3 regions of the Streptomyces sp. NPDC029296 genome follow, and region 1 is predicted to be linked to each of the others. Evidence: riboswitches for the same ligand, from Rfam matches in the RefSeq annotation. Region 1 holds a riboswitch; each other region holds the start of a gene.
What was found. A riboswitch is a leader RNA that binds a small molecule or an ion and turns the genes downstream of it on or off. The one in region 1 is predicted to bind cobalamin.
Positions count from the first base shown of each region.

Region 2: it holds a riboswitch for cobalamin, as region 1 does, so the genes downstream of both, nicT (Nickel transporter NicT) here and ACZ4W9_RS06530 (ribonucleoside-diphosphate reductase subunit alpha) in region 1, are expected to answer to the same signal.
Region 3: it holds a riboswitch for cobalamin, as region 1 does, so the genes downstream of both, ACZ4W9_RS19920 (cobalamin biosynthesis protein) here and ACZ4W9_RS06530 (ribonucleoside-diphosphate reductase subunit alpha) in region 1, are expected to answer to the same signal.

Region 1 covers NZ_JBVHXT010000005.1:182,980-189,943, forward strand. Annotated here, with positions in the region: gene ACZ4W9_RS06515 (GntR family transcriptional regulator) at 160-921, shown strand; gene ACZ4W9_RS06520 (DUF3311 domain-containing protein) at 1,057-1,320, shown strand; gene mctP (monocarboxylate uptake permease MctP) at 1,317-2,945, shown strand; cobalamin riboswitch at 3,248-3,376, shown strand; gene ACZ4W9_RS06530 (ribonucleoside-diphosphate reductase subunit alpha) at 3,500-5,872, shown strand; gene ACZ4W9_RS06535 (ribonucleotide-diphosphate reductase subunit beta) at 5,872-6,882, shown strand; gene ACZ4W9_RS06540 (bifunctional albaflavenone monooxygenase/terpene synthase) at 6,950-6,964, opposite strand, start outside.
Region 2 covers NZ_JBVHXT010000014.1:101,233-108,196, reverse strand. Annotated here, with positions in the region: gene ACZ4W9_RS14830 (glycoside hydrolase family 13 protein) at 1-1,381, opposite strand, end outside; gene ACZ4W9_RS14825 (ArsR/SmtB family transcription factor) at 1,461-1,811, opposite strand; cobalamin riboswitch at 1,890-2,074, shown strand; gene nicT (Nickel transporter NicT) at 2,104-3,186, shown strand; gene ACZ4W9_RS14815 (bile acid:sodium symporter family protein) at 3,083-4,153, opposite strand; gene ACZ4W9_RS14810 (isocitrate lyase/PEP mutase family protein) at 4,270-5,121, opposite strand; gene ACZ4W9_RS14805 (nucleoside hydrolase) at 5,506-6,471, opposite strand.
Region 3 covers NZ_JBVHXT010000021.1:91,344-98,307, forward strand. Annotated here, with positions in the region: gene ACZ4W9_RS19915 (cobyric acid synthase) at 1-944, opposite strand, end outside; gene ACZ4W9_RS19920 (cobalamin biosynthesis protein) at 941-1,885, opposite strand; cobalamin riboswitch at 1,984-2,126, opposite strand; gene ACZ4W9_RS19925 (hypothetical protein) at 2,287-2,514, opposite strand; gene ACZ4W9_RS19930 (inorganic phosphate transporter) at 2,549-3,826, opposite strand; gene ACZ4W9_RS19935 (lysozyme) at 3,970-4,707, opposite strand; gene ACZ4W9_RS19940 (class II aldolase/adducin family protein) at 5,168-5,860, shown strand; gene ACZ4W9_RS19945 (alpha/beta hydrolase) at 6,511-6,964, shown strand, end outside.

The DNA.
Region 1 (6,964 bases):
CCCCGGGGGATGGACTAGACCAACAGCGGGTGCGGCGGTATACAGAGGGGATCACGGAGCGTGCGGGTGGAGTGCCGGCACGGCAACCCGTGCCACGATGTGAGCCGTGGCCGATGGGATGTCGGTCGCTTTCGGCATCCGGAGCCGGGAAGGCAGAGCATGAGCACCGACGTCAGCAGTGCGGAGAACGAGGCAGGCATCACCCGTACCGCGCGCGTGCCCAAGTACTACCGCTTGAAGAAGCATCTGCTCGACATGACGGAGACGCAGGCGCCGGGCACGCCGGTCCCGCCCGAGCGCACCCTGGCCGCCGAGTTCGACACCTCCCGGACCACCGTGCGCCAGGCCCTGCAGGAGCTGGTCGTGGAGGGCCGGCTCGAACGCATCCAGGGCAAGGGCACCTTCGTCGCCAAGCCCAAGGTCTCCCAGGCGCTCCAGCTCACCTCCTACACCGAGGACATGCGGGCCCAGGGCCTGGAGCCGACCTCGCAGCTGCTGGACATCGGGTACATCACCGCGGACGACCGGCTGGCCGAGCTGCTCGACATCACCGCCGGCGGCCGTGTGCTGCGCATCGAGCGGCTGCGCATGGCCAACGGCGAGCCGATGGCGATCGAGACCACCCATCTGTCGGCCAAGCGCTTCCCCGCCCTGCGGCGCTCGCTGGTGAAGTACACCTCGCTGTACACCGCGCTCGCCGAGGTCTACGACGTCCACCTCGCCGAGGCCGAGGAGACCATCGAGACCTCCCTGGCCACCCCCCGCGAGGCCGGTCTGCTCGGCACCGACGTGGGCCTGCCGATGCTGATGCTCTCCCGCCACTCGCTGGACCTCCAGGGCAAGCCGGTGGAGTGGGTGCGGTCGGTCTACCGCGGCGACCGGTACAAGTTCGTCGCCCGGCTGAAGCGCCCGGTGGAGTAACCACCGGGTCATCGGCCGTACACGTTCGCTGAATCGATATACCGATATGCGGACTAGGGCTTCCGCTGTCATGACACAGTCACCTAGATTTCCTGCTCATTGCACAGGTGATCAACGAGGGGACGGAGCCGTGGCATGTCCGAAACGCCTGAAGTGAGACCACCGGTGGTGACACCGGGAAGGGTGATCATCGCCCTGTGTCTCGTCGCGCCCTTCGTGGCGATGCTGTGGGTCGGCTCGTACGCCAAGACCGACCCCACGCTCATCGGGATCCCGTTCTTCTACTGGTACCAGATGCTCTGGGTGCTGGTCTCCACCGTGCTCACCATGCTGGCGTACAAGCTCTGGCAGCGTGACCAGCGCGCCCGCAAGGAAGCGAACGGGGGTGCGGCGAAGTGAAGGACGGTGTCAACGGAGTCGCGCTCGGCGTCTTCATCTTCTTCTTCCTGGCCGTCACGGTCATGGGCTTCCTGGCCGCGCGCTGGCGCAGGGCCGAGAACGAGCACTCCCTGGACGAATGGGGCCTGGGCGGACGGTCGTTCGGCACCTGGATCACCTGGTTCCTGCTCGGTGGTGACCTGTACACGGCGTACACCTTCGTCGCCGTGCCGGCGGCGATCTACGCGGCGGGCGCGTCCGGCTTCTTCGCGGTGCCGTACACGATCCTCGTGTACCCGATGATCTTCACGTTCCTGCCCCGCCTGTGGTCGGTCTCGCACCGCCACGGCTACGTCACCACCTCCGACTTCGTGCGCGGCCGGTTCGGTTCGAAGGGGCTGTCGCTCGCGGTGGCCGTGACCGGCATCCTGGCGACGATGCCGTACATCGCGCTCCAGCTGGTCGGCATCCAGGCGGTGCTGGACGTGATGGGCGTCGGCGGCGGCGAGGACACCAACTGGTTCGTGAAGGACCTGCCGCTGCTCATCGCCTTCGGTGTGCTGGCGGCCTACACCTACTCCTCGGGCCTGCGCGCCCCCGCGCTGATCGCGTTCGTCAAGGACGCGCTGATCTACATCGTCATCGTGGTGGCGATCATCTACATCCCGATCAAGCTGGGCGGGTTCGACGACATCTTCGCCAAGGCGGGCCACGCGTTCGGCCAGGTCAACCCGGCCACCGGCAAGCCGCGCGGGGCGGTGACGCCACCGGAGGCGGGCCAGTGGACGTACGCCACGCTGGCGCTCGGCTCGGCGCTCGCGCTGTTCATGTACCCGCACTCGATCACCGCGACCCTGTCGTCGCGGAGCCGTGAGGTGATCCGCCGCAACACCACGATCCTGCCGCTGTACTCCCTGATGCTGGGACTGCTGGCGCTGCTGGGCTTCATGGCGATCGCGGCCGGGGTGAAGGTCTCCAACGGCCAGCTCGCCATCCCGCAGTTGTTCGAGGACATGTTCCCGGACTGGTTCACGGGCGTGGCGTTCGCGGCGATCGGCATCGGCGCGCTGGTCCCGGCGGCGATCATGTCCATCGCGGCGGCCAACCTGTTCACCCGGAACATCTACAAGGACTTCATCAAGCCGAACGCGACGGCCGCGCAGGAGACCAAGGTCTCCAAGCTGGTCTCCCTGCTGGTGAAGGTCGGCGCCCTGGTCTTCGTGCTCACGATGGACAAGACCGTCGCCATCAACTTCCAGCTGCTGGGCGGCATCTGGATCCTGCAGACGTTCCCGGCGCTGGTGGGCGGCCTGTTCACGCGGTGGTTCCACCGCTGGGCGCTGCTGGCCGGCTGGGCGGTCGGCATGGTCTACGGCACGGTCGCCGCGTACGGGGTGGCCTCGCCGACGCAGAAGCACTTCGGCGGCTCCGCGAAGGAGATCCCCGGCATCGGTGAGATCGGCTACATCGGCCTGACGGCGTTCGTGCTGAACGTCCTGGTCACCGTGGTCCTCACGGTCGTCCTGAAGGCCGTGAAGGCGCCGGAGGGCATCGACGAGACCAAGCCGGAGGACTACACGGCGGACTCCGGCGACCCGGGAGTCCAGGTGGAGCTGCCGCCTGCCACGGCCGGCGCCGGCCACTGAGGCACCGGGCCCACCCCCGCGCGACGGGCCGCCGGAAGCACGCTCTCCGGCGGCCCGTCGCCGTACCCGCCCGCCCCGCCCGTCCGCCGGACCCTCCCGCCGGACCCTCCCGCCGGACCCGGCACCGCGGTCCGCCTTGCCCGGCACGGCGTCGCGCCGCCCGGCGATGTCACCCGCGCCGGTCCCCGCGGACGCCGGAATCCGCTCCCCCCACCGCCCCGGCCTCACGCTCCCCGCCCGTCCGCTGACCCTCCGGAGCGGGGGCGACACAACATCTGGGGGTGACGGGACAGCCCGGCACTAGATGTATGCTCGTCCTCGCTGTCGTCGCAGGGGAATCCGGTGCGAATCCGGAACTGTCCCGCAACGGTGTGACTCGCGTGTCCGCGCGCCTGTCCAGTCCGAAGACCTGCCGACGGCCCACCCGGCCTTCCGGTCCGGGTGTGTTCCGACGTCCGGGCCTCGTGGAATGGGCCGGCGGACGCGACGCCGTGCGCGCTCGTGGTCGCCCCTGCCCTCCGCCAGGCCCCGTGCCGAGCGAGGGAGACCCCCACGTGACCATCGCGCCAGCCGACCCGGCTTCGGTCAGCGCACCGGAGACCGACGGTCCCGGTGCCGCCCTGCTGCGGACCCTGTCCGAGCTGACGGCCGACCTGCCCGACGCCGACCCCGGCCGGGTCGCCGCCGCCGCGCTGCGCGGCCGGTCCGCGCGGGCCGACGAGGCGGAGCTGCGCGAGCTGGCCACGGAGGCCGCCGCCGGCCTGATCGCCGAGGACCCCGCCTACTCCAGGCTCGCCGCCCGGCTGCTCACCCTCGCGATCCGGGCCGAGGCCGCCTCCCAGGACGTGACCTCCTTCACCGGGTCGATCACGGTGGGCCACCGCGAGGGCCTGGTCGCCGACCGCACCGCCGCGTTCGTGCGCGCCCACGCCGAACAGCTGGACGCGCTGGTGGAGTCGGCCGTCGCGGAGGGCGCCGACGACCGCTTCGGCTACTTCGGCCTGCGCACCCTGCACAGCCGCTATCTGCTGCGCCACCCGATCACCCGCAAGGTCATCGAGACGCCCCAGCACTTCATGCTGCGCGTGGCGAGCGGGCTGGCCGAGGACGACACGGTCCGCTCCCTGGACGAGGTCGCCTCCCTCTACGGCCTGATGAGCCGCCTGGACTACCTGCCCTCCTCCCCCACCCTGTTCAACTCCGGCACCCGGCACCCCCAGATGTCGTCCTGCTATCTGCTGGACTCCCCGCTGGACGAGCTGGACTCCATCTACGACCGCTACCACCAGGTGGCCCGGCTGTCGAAGCACGCCGGCGGCATCGGGCTGTCGTACTCCCGTGTCCGCTCGCGGGGTTCGCTGATCCGGGGGACGAACGGGCACTCCAACGGGATCGTGCCGTTCCTGAAGACCCTGGACGCCTCGGTCGCCGCCGTGAACCAGGGCGGCCGGCGCAAGGGCGCCGCCGCCGTCTACCTGGAGACCTGGCACTGCGACATCGAGGAATTCCTCGAACTGCGCGACAACACCGGCGAGGACGCCCGCCGCACCCACAACCTCAACCTCGCCCACTGGATCCCCGACGAGTTCATGCGCCGCGTCAGCGCCGACGCCCAGTGGTCCCTCTTCTCCCCCGCCGACGTCCCCGAACTCACCGACCTGTGGGGCGAGGACTTCGACACCGCCTACCGCAAGGCCGAAGCCGCCGGCCTCGCCAGGAAGACCCTGCCCGCCCGCGAACTGTACGGGCGCATGATGCGCACCCTGGCCCAGACCGGCAACGGCTGGATGACCTTCAAGGACGCCGCCAACCGCACCGCCAACCAGACCGCCGAACCCGGCAACGTCATCCACTCCTCCAACCTCTGCACCGAGATCCTGGAAGTCACCAACGACGGCGAGACAGCCGTCTGCAACCTCGGCTCCGTCAACCTCGGCGCCTTCGTCCGCGACGGCGACATCGACTGGGACCGCCTGGACACCACCGTCCGCACCGCGGTCACCTTTCTCGACCGCGTCGTGGACATCAACTACTACCCCACCGAACAGGCGGGACGCTCGAACGCGAAGTGGCGGCCCGTCGGGCTGGGCGCGATGGGCCTCCAGGACGTGTTCTTCAAGCTGCGGCTGCCATTCGACTCGGCCGAGGCCAAGGCGCTGTCCACGCGGATCGCCGAGCGGATCATGCTCGCCGCGTACGAGACCTCCGCCGACCTCGCCGAGCGCGACGGCCCCCTGCCCGCCTGGGAGAAGACCCGCACGGCCCGGGGCGTGCTGCACCCCGACCACTACGGCGTCGAGTTCACCTGGCCCGAGCGCTGGGACGCCCTCCGCGAGCGCATCGCGAAGACGGGCATGCGCAACTCGCTGCTGCTGGCGATCGCGCCGACGGCCACCATCGCGTCCATCGCGGGTGTGTACGAGTGCATCGAGCCGCAGGTGTCCAACCTGTTCAAGCGCGAGACCCTGTCCGGGGAGTTCCTCCAGGTCAACTCCTACCTCGTGCAGGATCTCAAGGACCTCGGTGTCTGGGACGCCCGCACCCGCGAGGCCCTGCGCGAGGCCAACGGCTCCGTCCAGGACTTCCAGTGGATCCCCGAGGACGTCCGCACCCTCTACCGCACCGCCTGGGAGATCCCCCAGCGCGGCCTGATCGACATGGCCGCCGCCCGCACCCCGTACCTGGACCAGGCCCAGTCGCTGAACCTGTTCCTGGAGACGCCGACCATCGGCAAGCTCTCCTCGATGTACGCCTATGCCTGGAAATCGGGCTTGAAGACCACGTACTACCTGCGCTCGCGGCCCGCGACCCGCATCGCCCGCGCCGCCCAGGCACAGCCCACCCTCCCCGCACAGCAGACCGCCGCGGACCCCGAGGCGGTCGCCTGCTCCCTGGAAAACCCCGAGTCCTGCGAGGCCTGCCAGTAATGACCCGCAACACGCACCTGCTCGACCCCGGCTTCGAACTCACCCTGCGCCCCATGCGCTACCCCGACTTCTACGAACGCTACCGGGACGCCATCAAGAACACCTGGACCGTCGAAGAGGTCGACCTCCACTCCGACGTCGCCGACCTCGCCAAGCTGACCCCCGAGGAACAGCACCTCATCGGCCGCCTCGTCGCCTTCTTCGCCACCGGCGACTCCATCGTCGCCAACAACCTCGTCCTCACCCTCTACAAACACATCAACTCCCCCGAAGCACGCCTGTATCTCTCGCGCCAGCTCTTCGAGGAAGCCGTCCACGTCCAGTTCTACCTGACCCTCCTGGACACCTACCTCCCCGATCCCGACGACCGCGCCGCCGCCTTCGCCGCCGTCGAGAACATCCCCTCCATCCGCGAAAAAGCCGAATTCTGCTTCAAGTGGATCGACGAAGTCGAAAAGATCGACCGCCTGGAAAGCAAGGCCGACCGGCGCCGCTTCCTGCTCAACCTCATCTGCTTCGCCGCCTGCATCGAGGGACTCTTCTTCTACGGCGCCTTCGCCTACGTCTACTGGTTCCGCAGCCGCGGCCTCCTGCACGGCCTGGCCACCGGCACCAACTGGGTCTTCCGCGACGAGACCATGCACATGAGCTTCGCCTTCGACGTCGTCGACACCGTCCGCAAGGAAGAGCCCGACCTCTTCGACGACCAGCTCCGGCAGCAGGTCACCGACATGCTCGAAGAAGCCGTCACCGCCGAACTCCAGTTCGCCCGCGACCTGTGCGGCGACGGCCTGCCCGGCATGAACACCCAGTCCATGCGGCAATACCTCGAATGCGTCGCCGACCAGCGCCTCACCCGCCTCGGCTTCGCCCCGCTCTACGGCTCCGAGAACCCCTTCTCCTTCATGGAACTCCAGGGCGTCCAGGAACTCACCAACTTCTTCGAGCGCCGGCCCTCCGCCTACCAGGTCGCCGTGGAAGGCACCGTCGACCTCGACGAGGACTTCTGATCCCTCCCCTGCCGGCGCGCGTTCCGGGGCCCCTAGGCCGCCTGAGCGCACGCCGGCACCGGGCGGCCTACCAGGGCCTCGC
Region 2 (6,964 bases), on a different contig from region 1:
ACGCCGCGAAGGACGCGGGCTGCGGCAGCCAGCCGGCGCCGGGCCCGAAGCCGTACGACGGTCCGGTCGGCGTCCACGGCAGCGGCACCCGGCAGCCGTCGCGGCCCTTGCGGGTGTGACCGGTCTGCTCCCAGATCGGGTCCTGGAGCACCTCCGTGGGCAGGTCGGCGACCTCGGGCAGGCCGAGTTCCTCGCCCTGGTACAGATACGCCGAACCGGGCAGCGCCAGCATCAGCAGGGTCGCCGCCCGGGCCCGGCGCAGCCCGGCCGCCGGATCGACCGCGGGCGCCGTGCCGTGGGTGAGCAGCCAGGCGTCCGGGTCGGTGCCGGGCGGCAGCACGAGCCGGGAGGCGTGCCGTACGACATCGTGGTTGGACAGCACCCAGGTCGCGGAGGCCCCGGCGGCGTGGGCCGTGGCCAGCGCGTCGGCGATGACCCCGCGCAGCTCCTCCGCGTCCCAGCCGGCCTCCAGGTACTCGAAGTTGAACGCCTGGCCGAGTTCGTCGGGCCGGGCGTACAGGGCCCGCCGCTCGCCCGGCACCCAGGCCTCGGCGACGGCCATGCGCGGCGGGCGGTAGGCGTCGAAGATCTTGCGCCAGTCCCGGTAGATCTCGTGCACCTCGTCCCGGTCCCAGTACGGGTGGCTGCCGGGCGGCAGGTGCCGCAGGGCGGACTCGCCGGTCGTGCTGTGGGCGCCGAGGTCCCGCAGCGGCTCGGTGAGGTCCTTGGCCAGGCCGTGGGCGACGTCCACGCGGAAGCCGTCCACGCCCCGGTCGGACCAGAACCGCAACGTGGTGCGGAAGTCGGCACGGACCTCCTCGTTGTCCCAGTTCAGGTCGGGCTGCTCGGGGGCGAACAGATGCAGGTACCACTCGCCGTCGGGCACCCGCCGCCAGGCGCTGCCGCCGAACACCGACCGCCAGTCGGTGGGCGGCAGTTCGCCGTGCGCGCCGCGCCCCGGGCGGAAGACGTACCGCTCGCGGGCGGCCGAACCGGGCCCGGCGCGCAGCGCCTCCCGGAACCAGGGGTGCAGATGGGAGGTGTGGTTGGGCACGAGGTCCACGACGACCTTCAGACCGAGCCGGTGCGCCTCGGCGGCCAGCGCGTCGAAGTCGTCCAGGGTGCCCAGGCGCTCGTCGACACCGCGCGGGTCGATGACGTCGTAGCCGCCGTCGGCGAGTTCGGAGGGGTAGAAGGGGCTCAGCCACAGGGCGTCGACGCCGAGCGCGGCGAGGTGGGACAGCCGCTCGGTCAGGCCCCGGAGGTCACCGAGGCCGTCGCCGTCGGCGTCGGCGAAACTGCGCGGATAGACCTGGTAGACGACGGCCTGGCGCCACCAGTCGGGGTTCCTGGACGAGAGGTCCGGCGGGCGGTCTGCCATACGGGCTCCCAAGGGACGGACGACAGTAGGGAATCTCTATCTGTCCACATTGCCCGGAAGGGAACCTTTTCGGGGGCGCTCAGGCGCCGCAGTGCTCCAACAGGCCCCGTACGTCCTCGTCCACCACCCGATAGCGCACCACGCGCCCCTCTTTCTCGCCCGCCACGACCCCGGCCGCGCGCAGCAGCCGCAGGGCCTGGGAGACGGCCGGGTCGTTCATGCCCGTGGCGATCGCGAGGTCGGAGACGGCCAGCGGCCCGGTCCGGTGCAGCGCGAGCAGCAGGGTGAGCCGGTTGGCGTCGGCCAGCAGCGAGAAACGGTCGGCCCAGGTGCGCAGACGCCCCGCGTCGCCGATGGCGGCGATCGCCTCGCACACCCGGTGACCGTCGATGGTCCGGCGCTCGGCACGGTCGGCAGGCACGAGATGCATGCCCCCATCCTGGCAGGCCCCGATGTGATCTTGAATACCTGCCCGACTGCGCAGCTATGCGGGAAACCGCGGGCCCCTCTACGGTGGGCGGGCCGTGGTGTTCGGGAAGTCGATGCAAGGTCGACGCGGCCCTCGCCACTGTGATCGGGGAGTTCCCGTTCCGTCCGGCACACCGCCGGGCCACTGGTCGTACGACCGGGAAGGCAGGGACGGCGGACGTGTGACCCGTAAGCCAGGAGACCGGCCACGGCAGCTCACGAAGTGATCCACGAGGTGCTGGAGCGTGAACCCGATGGCCGATGCCGCTTCTTTCCGCTGGCGACGCGAGGACACCCTGAAGACGGCGGGGCTGCTGGTGGTGATCCTCGCCCTGCACGTCGTCGCGTTCGCCATTCTCTATCTGCTGGTCGCGCCCCGGCACTACAAGGTCGGGACCGAGGTGTTCGGTGTGGGGCTCGGCATCACCGCCTACACCCTCGGGATGCGGCACGCCTTCGACGCCGACCACATCGCGGCGATCGACAACACCACCCGCAAGCTGATGGCCGACGGCAAGCGGCCGGTGTCGGTGGGGTTCTGGTTCGCGCTCGGGCACTCCAGCGTGGTCGTGCTGCTGGCCCTGCTGATCGCGGGGGGCACCTCGCTGGCCGGGAAGGTGATGAACGAGGGCTCCGCCACCCACCAGGTGCTCGGGGTGCTCGGTACGACGATCTCCGGGTCGTTCCTCTATCTCATCGCCGCCCTGAACCTGGTCGCCCTCGCGGGCATCCTGAAGGTCTTCCGGGCGATGCGCGCGGGCGCGTACGACGAGACGGAGCTGGAACGGCACCTGGACTCGCGGGGGTTCATGAACCGGCTGCTGGGCCGGCTGACCCGGTCCGTGTCCCGGCCGGGGCAGATGTACCCGCTGGGCTTCCTCTTCGGCCTCGGCTTCGACACGGCCACCGAGGTCACCCTGATGGTGATGGCGGGTTCGGGCGCGGCGGCCGGCCTGCCCTGGTACGCCATCCTGTGCCTGCCGCTGCTGTTCGCCGCCGGGATGAGCCTGTTCGACACCCTGGACGGCACGTTCATGAACTTCGCCTACCAGTGGGCGTTCGCCAACCCCGTCCGCAAGGTGTTCTACAACCTCGCCATCACCGGTCTGTCCATCGCCGTCGCCTTCTTCATCGGCACCATCGAACTGGTCGGCGTCCTGCACGAGAAGTTCCACCTCGACGATCCGGTCACCGGCTGGGTGTCCGGCCTGGACCTGGGCAACGTCGGCTACCTCATCGTCGGCCTGTTCGTGGTGGTGTGGGCGGCGGCGCTGGGGTACTGGCGGCTGGCACGGGTGGAGGAACGCTGGGCGGTGCGGGCGGCGCCGTCCGACTGAGCCGGCGGGCGAGCGCGGCGCAGACCACCAGCTGGAGCGTGTGGTAGAGCATCAGCGGCAGGACGGTCATGGCGACCTCGTCCGCCGGGAACAGCACGGAGGCCATCGGCAGCCCGCTGGCCAGGCTCTTGGTCGCCCCGCAGAAGACCGCCGTCACCCGGTCCTCGCGGGGCAGCCGCAGCGCCCGCGCCGAGCGGTCGGCGAGCAGCAGGGCGACCGCGAGCAGCACCGCCACCAGCACGCCGAGCAGGAGCAGGCGGCCGGGGGACACCCGCTGCCAGATGCCGGTGGTCATGCCCCGGCTGAACGCCGCGTAGACGACGAGCAGGATCGAGCCCCGGTCACAGATCCCGATGACCTTGCGGTGCCGGCCGAGCCAGCCGGAGATCCAGCGCCGCACCGCCTGCCCGGCGAGGAACGGCAGCAGCAACTGGACGGCGATGTCCCCGAGTTGGCCGAACCCGACCGGCACGCCGCCGCCCTCGCCGCCGCCGGTCAGCGCGACGGCCAGTACGGGGGTCAGCACCACGCCCAGCACCGTGGAGAACGACGCGGAGCACAGCGCGGCGGCCACGTTGCCGCGGGCCAGGGAGGTGAGGGCGATGGACGACTGGACCGTGGACGGCAGCACGGCCAGGAACAGCACGCCGGCGGTCAGCTCGGCGCCGAGCGCCCCGTCCGGCAGCAGCCGCGCGGCCAGCCCGAGCACCGGGAAGACCGCGAACGTCAGGGCCAGCACCGGCAGATGCAGCCGCCAGTGCCGTACGCCGTCCAGCGCGGCCCGGGGGGAGAGCCGGGCGCCGTAGAGGAAGAACAGCAGGCCGATCGCCAGCCTGGTCAGCCACGAGACGGTCTCGGCCGCCGTGTCCTCGGCCGGGACGAGCGCGGCGATCCCGATCGCGCCGAACAGCGCGACGATGTACCAGTCGACGCGGCGCGCCAGGCCGCGGACCGTTGCGGTGGGCATCTGGGACATGCGCTCCTGCCTTGGAAGCGGGTGGCATGGGACGGGGCCCGGTCGGCCGCGGGACCCGGTGGGCGGGGCCCGCGCGGGTGGCGCGCGGGCCCCTGGGGCGGCTCAGGTCACGCGGGCGCGTGGACGTGGTGGCGGCTGATGTTCTTCTCCAGCAGCGCCAGGCACTCGGCGACCCCCACGCTGTCCGGGCCGGTCTGCGGCAGGCGGCCGTCGGCCTCCTTCAGGTCGGTCAGCGCCCGGTCGATGGCGGTCTGCGCCGCGAACAGGCAGGGCGTGCTGTAGATGGCGACGTCGACGCCCAGCCCGGTCAGTTCGCCCAGGGACAGCCGCGGCGACTTGCCGCCGGCGATCTGGTTGAACAGCAGCGGCTTGTCCCCGATGACCCGGCGCACCTTGTGGATCCAGTCCACGCTGCGCACCCCGTCGACCAGCACCACGTCGGCGTCGGTCGCGGCGAGCGCCTTGGCGCGGCGCAGGATCTCGTCCTCCTCGGTGGCGTCGGTGCGGGCCACCACCACCAGGTCCCGGCGGGACCGGAGGACCATGTCCAGCTTCTCCAGGTACTCCTCCAGCGGCAGTACCTGCTTGCCGTCGACGTGGCCGCAGCGCCGGGGCCGCTTCTGGTCCTCCAGGATGACGCCGGAGGCGCCGACGGCCTCCAGGTTCTGTACGACGTGGCACGCGGTCTCCGGGTCCACGTAGCCGTCGTCGATGTCGACCAGCAGGTGCTGCGCGGGGAACGCCATGCGCAGGCGCTGGACGAAGGCGATGATGTCGGGCCAGGCGATGAAGCCGATGTCCGGCAGGCCGTAGTGGGACGCGGCGAAGCCGAAGCCCGAGACGAACATGCCGTCGTAGTGCCGCGCCGCCACGGACGCGGAGAACATGTCGAACACGCCGATCAGCGGCGTGGTCCCGTCCGCGTGGATGGCATCGCGTAGCCGGTTGGGGTGGCTCACGGTATCCTCCGGGGTTACTGGTTGCGTGGGCGTGGTGCCGCCGCGACCCTCTGCCCGCCAAAGCCTTGGGCCGCGCGGCGTGTTCCGCACCAGACCGGCCGGGTGCCCTCCCTCGGGAGGCACCCGGTTTTTCGTTGCCCGATCCAGTGGCCGCAGAGTAAAAAAGGTTTTGCCCAGTCACAACCATCCCTTTGCGGTTCCGGGCCGAAACGCGGCGCCGGACCACCCCCGGTTCAGGCCCCTGAACGCACGCTCACCCATGTGACCGACGGGGGGAGGGCCGTACGGACGGGCGGGACGATGACCAAAAAGGCCCTCACCGCGGAAGCCGGACCCCCTTTTTGTGCCGGGCCGAGGGCGGCGTCCCGGCACGGGAGCGCTCCCTCAGGGCCGTTCCACCGTCTCCAGGTACAGCTTCACGTACCGGTCGACGTCCACGTCCAACGCCACGTCCACGAGCGGCCGTTCGCGTCCGTCGCCGTGGATCTCGGACTCGCCGGGGCGGGGCCGGAGGTCCACGACGGTCTGGCCACGGGACGGGCCGGGTGCCAGGGAGACCTCGACCGGCAGCAGCCGGGTGGTGAGGCCCGCCGGGTCGGCGACCGCGCACACCGCGCCCGCGTCGCCGAGCCCGCCCGCCTCCTCGGCCTCGGGCGGCTCGCCCTGGTGGGCCGGCCGGTGGGCGAGGAGGTCACCGGCCAGCCGGGTGCCGGGCTCGTCGCTCGCCCGCAGCCGGCGCACCTCGGGGGCGGGGACGACGACCCGCCGGAACACGTCCAGGCCGTACATGGTGATCGGCACCCCGGCGGTGAGCAGCACCGCCGCCGCCTCCGGGTCGTGCCACACGTTGAACTCGGCGACGGGGGTGGCGTTCCCGGTGGTCACCGCCCCGCCCATGAACACGATCCGCTCGATGTTCCGGGTGACCTCCGGATGGGTGCGCAGCAGCAGCGCGATGTTGGTGAGCGGGGCGGTCGGGATCAGTGTCACGGGGCGCGGGGAGGCGAGGATCTCCCGGCGCAGCAGGGTGACCGCGTCCACGTCCGCCGGGCCCCGGACGGGCGCCGGCAGGCCCAGGTCGCCCATGCCGTCGGCGCCGTGCACCGGCGCCGGGCGGGCCGGTTCGAGCAGCGGGCGCTCGGCGCCCCGCGCCACCGGGACGCCGGGGGCGCCCGCCCGGTCCAGCACGGTCAGGGTGTTGCGGACCACCCCGTCCACGTCGGTGTTCCCGGCCACGCAGGTCACGGCCCTGAGGTCGAGGCCCGGGTGGCGGACGGCGAAGAGCAGGGCCAGGGCGTCGTCGACGCCGGTGTCGCAGTCGATGATCACGGGTATGGGCTGTCCGGTCACGGCGGACTCCTTCCGTCGTGCCGACCTTAGGACAGGGGGGCGGAGCCGGCCGGTCCGTCCCGCGAGGCGCTGGAGCGGGCGCCGCCCGCCCGGCGATCCGGCGCGTCGGCTCCCACACCGGCGGCGCACCCGGCCGCCGTCCGTCCGGCGGCTGTCCGCCGTCCGTCCGCCACCTGTCCGTCCGGCGGCTGTCCGCCACCACCCGTCCGCCACCTGTCCGTCCGTCCGCCGTCCGCCGTCCGTCCGCCACCCGTCCGTCCACCGTCTGTCCGCCACCCATCCGTCCGGCGGCCGTCCGGCGGCCGGAGCGGCGCCGGCCCTCCCCGGGTGCCGCTCTCCGCCTGGTACGGCACGAGCCGCGCGGCCCGGATCCCGGCCCCGGGAGTGCGGGTCCGGCCGGTTCGGCGCGACCGCCGAGCGCGACCGCCGCCCGCACCACCGCCGCCCGCACCACCGCCGCCCGCACCACCGCCGCCCGCACCACCGCCGCCCG
Region 3 (6,964 bases), on a different contig from region 1:
AGCGCCCGTACGGTGCCGCGGGTGCCGGGGATCACCACGAGGTCGGCGTCGGCCAGTTCCTCCGGCCGGTCCACGAACCGCACGACGACGCCCGGTTCGGCGGCCAGCGCGTCCACGTCGGTGAAGTTGGACATCAGCGGGATCGCGCACACGGCGACCCGGAGCACGTCCGCGCCGACCGGGGGAGTGACGGCGGACTCCCGTACGGTGCCCCGCAACGAGACCCGCAGTCCGTCCTCCTCGTCGATGCCGAGTCCGTGCCGGAAGGGCAGCACGCCGTAGGTCCGCCGCCCGGTGAGGCCGTGCAGCATGTCCAGGCCGGGTTCCAGCAGGCCGACGTCGCCGCGGAACTTGTTCACGAGGAAACCGGCGACGAGTTCCTGGTCCTCGGGCGAGAGCAGGGCGACGGTGCCGAAGAAGGACGCGAAGACGCCCCCGCGGTCGATGTCGCCGACCACCAGCACCGGCAGCCGCGCGCCCCGCGCGATGCCCATGTTGACGATGTCGGTCCGGCGCAGGTTGATCTCGGCCGGGCTGCCCGCCCCCTCGCAGATCACCGCGTCATACGTGCCCCGCAGTTCGGCCAGGCAGTCCAGCACCGTGCCCAGCAGCCGCTGCTGGCGCCCGCCGTGGTAGCCGCGTGCGCTCAGCTCGCCCACCGGCTTGCCGAGCAGCACGACCTGGCTGCTCTGCTCGCCGCCGGGCTTGAGCAGCACCGGGTTCATCAGCGCGGTCGGCTCGATCCGGCAGGCCTGGGCCTGCATGGCCTGGGCCCGGCCGATCTCCGCGCCCTCCCGGGTCACGAACGAGTTCAGGGACATGTTCTGCGCCTTGAACGGCGCCACTTTCACGCCCTGGCGGACCAGCCACCGGCAGATCCCGGCCGTCACGACGCTCTTGCCGGCGTCCGAGGTGGTGCCGGCCACGAGGAGGCCACCGTTCACTTCCCACGTCCTTTCAGGAGTGTGCGCGCGGCGAGTGTGGTGCCGAGGGCGAGCAGGCCGACGCGGCGGGAGAGCCGTACGGCCCGGTCGATGTCGGTGACCTCGACCGGGCGTCCGGTGCCGCCGTTGAGCACGGGCCGGTGCTCGACCCGGCCGCCGTAGGAGAGCGTCCCGCCCAGGCGCACGCCGAGGGCACCCGCGAAGGCGGCCTCCACGGGACCGGCGTTGGGGCTCGGGTGCTTGCCCGCGTCGGCCTTCCAGGCGCGCAGGGCGCCGCGCGGGTCGGGTCCGGCGACGGCGGCGAGGGCGGCGGTCAGCCGGGCCCCCGGCCAGCCGGCGACGTCGTCGAGGCGGGCGGAGGCCCAGCCGTAGCGGCGGTGGCGGGGCGACTTGTGGCCCACCATGGCGTCCAGCGTGTTGACGGCCCGGAACCCGAGCAGACCCGGCACCCCGGCCACCGCTCCCCACACCAGGGCGCCGACCACGGCGTCGGAGGTGTTCTCGGCGACCGACTCGACCACGGCCCGGGCCATCCCGTCGGCGTCCAGCGCCTGCGGGTCCCGGCCGCACAGATGGGGCAGCCGGGCGCGGGCGGCCTCGATGTCCCCCGCCGCCAGGGCACGCCCGACGGTGCGGGCCTCGCGGCCGAGCGAGGTGCCGCCGACGACGGCCCAGGTGGCGGCGGCGGTCAGCGCGACGGAGGCGGTACGGGAGGGGCGTACGGCGCGTGTGGCCAGCGCCCCGAGGGCGACGACGCCACCGGCGCACACGGCGGTGTGCAGGGCGCCCCAGCCGCGGTGGTCGTGCCACAAGGCGCCTTCCACGGCCGTGGCCGCGCGGCCGAACGCGGCGACCGGGTGCCCGCGGCGGGGATCGCCGAGAAGCAGGTCGCCGAGGACGCCGGCGGCGGCGCCGTACGCGTAAGTGCGATCGGCACCCATCGGCTCAGCCGGCCGTGGGCACAGGGGCGTTCCCGGTACGGGTCCTACGGCAGCCGAGCATGGCGATTCGTGTCCTCACTCAGGGTGTCCACGCCCTGGGTCGACGGATTCCGGCGGCGAGAGTTCCTGGCTCCCGGGGAGTTCTTCCCCGGTGACAGTGGCGGGACCGCGCCGGATTCGCACCGGCTTCCTCTTCTGCCGCCGTACATGGCCTGGGCAGTCCACCACGTGCCCGGAAGGGCCGTCAACTCGCCTTTGACCTGGGATGCCCGACTGTGCCGAGGCCCACATCGCCGGGACGCCGGGCGGGCTGACGGGGACCGCCCCGGCATGCGTCCGCCCCGCCGGCTCCGGCGGGCGGGCCGGTCGGCGGGGCGGTCGCGGGGATCGGGGGCGGGCGGTCAGCCCTTGCCCACGATCAGGTAGATGCCGTAGGCGACGGCCGCCGCGCAGGCCGCGAAGCAGACGTAGGCACCGGTGACGGCGAGCGCGGCGGAGCCGCCCTGGGCCGCGGCCCGCTCGCGGCGGGACAGGCCGTTGACGCCGAGGGTGAACAGGGCCACCAGGCCCACCGTGAACACGACGCTGGTGCCGAGAACGGAGCCGAGGGCCGCCCAGTCGATCTTCATGGGGATGCTTCCTTCAGTAACCGTGCGGGCGGGGTCAGACCGTGGCGGCCGGCGGGACGGCGGCGGGCGCCGGCTCGGTGGCCGGGGCGGGGATCGTGGCCGTCAGGCCGGCGGTCGCCAGGTCCGCGGTCGTCAGTTCCCCGGCGATCTGGCCGGCGGGCGGCGGGGTCACCGCGGCGATGGCGGTGGTGACGACACCGGCCGGCTCGCCGGTCTCCCCGACCACGTTGGTGTGGTCGACGACCTCGCGGCGGGAGATCTTCCAGATCGCGGCGCTCGCGGCGACCAGGAAGACGGCCACGGCGGCGGTGCCCCAGTCACCCAGGTCGGTGACGGACTCGGCGCCCGCGCCGACCAGCGCGGCGGCCGGCAGGGTGAGGACCCAGGCGACGGCCATGCGGGTCGCGGTGGACCAGCGGACCACGCCGCCCTTGCGGCCGAGACCCGCGCCCATCACCGAGCCGGAGACGACATGGGTGGTGGACAGGGAGAAGCCGAGGTGGGAGGAGGCCAGGATAGCGGTCGCGGCACCGGTCTGGGCGGCGAAGCCCTGGCGCGGCTCCAGGTCGGTCAGGCCCTTGCCCATGGTGCGGATGATGCGCCAGCCGCCGATGTAGGTGCCGAGCGCGATGGCCAGGCCGGCGGAGAGGATCACCCAGGTGGGAGGGTTGGAGCCGGGGGCGAGGGAGCCGCCCGCGATCAGGGCCAGGGTGATGATGCCCATCGTCTTCTGGGCGTCGTTGGTGCCGTGCGCGAGGGAGACCAGGCCGGCGGAGGCGATCTGGCCGGCCCGGTAGCCCTTGCGGCTGGCCTCGGTCTCGGCGGTGCCGCCGACGCCGTAGGAGAGCCGGGTGGCCAGGAACGAGGCGAGGCCCGCCACGACCGGCGCCGCGACGGCCGGCAGCAGCACCTTGGTGACCAGGACGCCGCCGTGGACGGCGTCGAAGCCGGCGGAGGCGACGGTGGCGCCGACCAGGCCGCCCATCAGGGCGTGCGAGGAACTGGAGGGCAGGCCCACCAGCCAGGTCAGCAGGTTCCAGAGGATCGCGCCGACCAGGGCGGCGAAGATGACCTCGGGGCGGATGCCGGTCTCGTCGACGAGACCCTTGGAGATCGTGTTCGCGACCTCCACGGAGAGGAAGGCGCCCGCGAGATTGAGGGCGGCGGACATGGTCACCGCGATCTTGGGCTTCAGGGCGCCTGTGGAGATGGTGGTGGCCATCGCGTTCGCGGTGTCGTGGAAACCGTTCGTGAAATCGAACGCGAGAGCGGTTATTACCACAATCGCGAGGATCAGCGAGAAGCTTTCCATTTACCCAGGCAATCGTTCGAGGTCATTGGCTGGATGAACGTAGGCAAGCTGGGTGAACGGAAGATGAACTGGGACGGGCGTGGTGGTGTCGGTAACGCCATGCCGAAGTCGTGTTCCGCGCCGTCGGGCCGGGCGCCCCTTGGCTACCGGGTCCGCGCGAAGATCCGCAACCGGTCCAGGGTGCCGTTGAAGAGATCCTGGTCACCCGGCAGCGCGCCCTTCACGCGGTACTGCCAGAACGTCCAGTACCGCCAGCCGCCGGGCAGCGTCCCCGGCCGCGCCGTGCCGTGCCGGGCGATCCACAGCGGGTGGTCCTTGGAGAACGCGCGGCTGTTGCCGGTGCACAGCTTCCACCACTGGGTCGTCGTGTAGATCACCGGGCGACGGCCCGTCCGGCGCCGGGTCTCGTCGCTGAACGAACGGATCCAGCCGACCATGCCCTTCTTGCTCAGCCCGTAGCACTTGCGCCGCGCGTTGTACGGGTTGTACTCGATGTCGAGCGCCGGCGGCAGCGTCCAGCCGTCCGCCCGCCAGCCGCCGCCGTGCCGCACGAAGTACGAGGCCTGCTTGGCGCCGGAGGACCGGTCCGGGAGGGCGAAGTGGTACGCGCCCCGGATCAGCCCCGCCTTGCGGGCGCCGGAGTACTGCCCGGCGAAGTAGGGGTTGCGGTAGCCCGTGGACTCGGTCGCCTTGACGAAGACGAACCGCGCGCCCTTCTTCCGGGCGGCCGGCCAGTCCACGCGCCCCTGGTGGGACGACACGTCGTGGCCCTGGGGCGGCTTGGCCGCGGCGGTCGCGGGGCCGGTGAGGGCGAGGACCGCCGCCACGGCCGCCGCGAGGAAGCTCGCGCGGCGACGGGCAAGGGTGGGTACACGGGCCATGCGACTCCCCCGGGGGATGGCGGTCGGCGGGCGCGCCGGGCCTCGGGGCGGCGGCGGCCGTGGGGTGGGCAGGAAGCAGCCATTCAAGGTCCGCCGATCACGAAAGCGAGGGTGATTTCAGGCGTTTCAGCCCGAATTCCGCCCGTTCGGCTCCACGGCCCCCGGCCCGGAACCACCGGCCCGCGCGCTCCCCGCCCCGCCCGCCGGCTGGCAGGATCACCGCATGGCTGAACCGCGACGGAACGTGGAAGACGGGCGACGGGACGAACGGCCGGACGCGGGACCGGCGGCGCGCCGGGCCGGCCGGGGGAGCGAGACACCGGACGGGACCGGGGACGGGAACGGGGGCGCACGCCGGGGCGCGGGGGAGGGGAGGGCCGAACCGGGCGCCGCGGCGCCGGAGGGGGGACACGCCGGCGATACGGCGTCGGAGGCGGGGCGGAGCGCACCGGGCGGCGGGATGCCCGAGGCGGGGGAGGTCGCGTGGGGCGGTGGGGTGGCCGGGGTGGGGCAGGACGTGGCGCTGCTCTGGGACGAGGTCGTCGCCACGGCGCGGCGGACCGTCGTCGACGGGCTGGTGGTCGGCACCTCCGGCAACGTCTCCGCCCGCCTCGGCGACCTCGTGCTGGTCACCCCCTCGGGCGTCCCCTACGACCGGCTCACCCCGGCCGATCTCACCGGCGTCGACCTCACCGGCCGCCAGGTGCTCGGCCGCCTCGTGCCGACCAGCGAGCTGCCCATGCACCTCGCCGTCTACCGCACCACCGACGCCCGCGCGGTCGTCCACACCCACGCCGTGCACGCCACCGCGGTCTCCACGCTCGTCCCCGAGCTGCCGCTGGTCCACTACATGGCGGCGGCGCTCGGCGGTCCCGTACGGGTCGCCCCCTACGCCGCCTACGGCACCGACGAGCTGGCCGGGAACATGCTCCGCGCCCTCGCCGGCCGCTCCGGCTGCCTGCTGCAGAACCACGGCACGGTCACCTACGGCGCCACCCTCGACCAGGCCTACGACCGCACCGCCCAGCTGGAGTGGATGTGCCGCCTGTGGCTGACGGCGTCGGCGGTGCCGGGCCTGAGCCCGTCCCTGCTGACCGAGGCACAACTCGCCGAGGTCGGGGAACGCTTGAAGGGATACGGCCAACGGAGGTGATCCCCTTGCCGAGCGGCAACCCGTCCCGCGCCCCGCGGACCCCGCCCGCCCCGCCGGTCCCCCACGGCCGGGCCCGGCCGCCCTTGGTCACCGCCCTGCGCCAGGCCCCGCCGCCCCGGCCCGCCGTGCGCGGGGGAGTCGGCCTGGCACCGGCCGCCCCCGCGTGGGCGGTGTTCGCCGGTCTCGGCCGCGCCCTGCCGGTCCGCCTCCGCCGGGCCCGGCCGCCCTTGCTCACCGCCCTGCGCCAGGCCCCGCCGCCCCGGCCCGCCGTGCGCGGGGGAGTCGGCCCGGCACCGGCCGCCCCCGCGTGGGCGGTGTTCGCCGGGCTCGGCCGCGCCCTGCCGGTCCGCCTCCGCCGGGTCCGGCCGCTCTTGCTCACCGCCCTGCGCCAGGCCCCGCCGCCCCGGCCCGCCGTGCGCGGGGGAGTCGGCCTGGTACCGGCCGCCCCCGCGTGGGCGGTGTTCGCCGGGCTCGGCCGCGCCCTGCCGGTCCGCCTCCGCCGGACCCGGCCGCCCCTGCTCACCGCCCTGCCGGACCGGTCCGCCCCGGTGCTCCCGGGGTCCTCGGCCCGCCCGTCACCCCTCCCGTGGTCCTCACCCCGCCCCGCGGTTCGGCTGGCCGCCGTCCGCCCTCCCCGTGACACTGGAGCCGTGCGTACCGTCACCGCGACCGCCAGTGCGGTCACCGCCGTTCTGGCCGCCGGCACGGCCTCCGTGGTCGCCGGCCGGCTCGCCAGCGACGCCGCGCTGAAGGCGTCCGCGGGCCGTCCGCTACCCACCGAGCCCCGGCTCACCGTGCACGGCACGGCCGCCGGCCGGATCACCCTCACCCGCGACCTGGCCGCCCTGCGCCCCGGCGTCTACGGCCTCGCCGGCGACGGCTCGCACGCGGTCGTCGGCCCCGTCCTGGAGGGCACCCCGCACGCCGCCGACACCGTCGTACGGCGCCTGGAACGCGTCACCCACGGCACCCTCGCGCCCCGCGACGCGGCCTGGCTCACCCCCAACCTGTACGTCGGCAACCCCCGTACCGCCCTCGGCCTGGACCACGCCGACGTCGACGTGCCCGGCGAACTCGGCCCCCTGCCCGCCTGGTTCGTCCCCG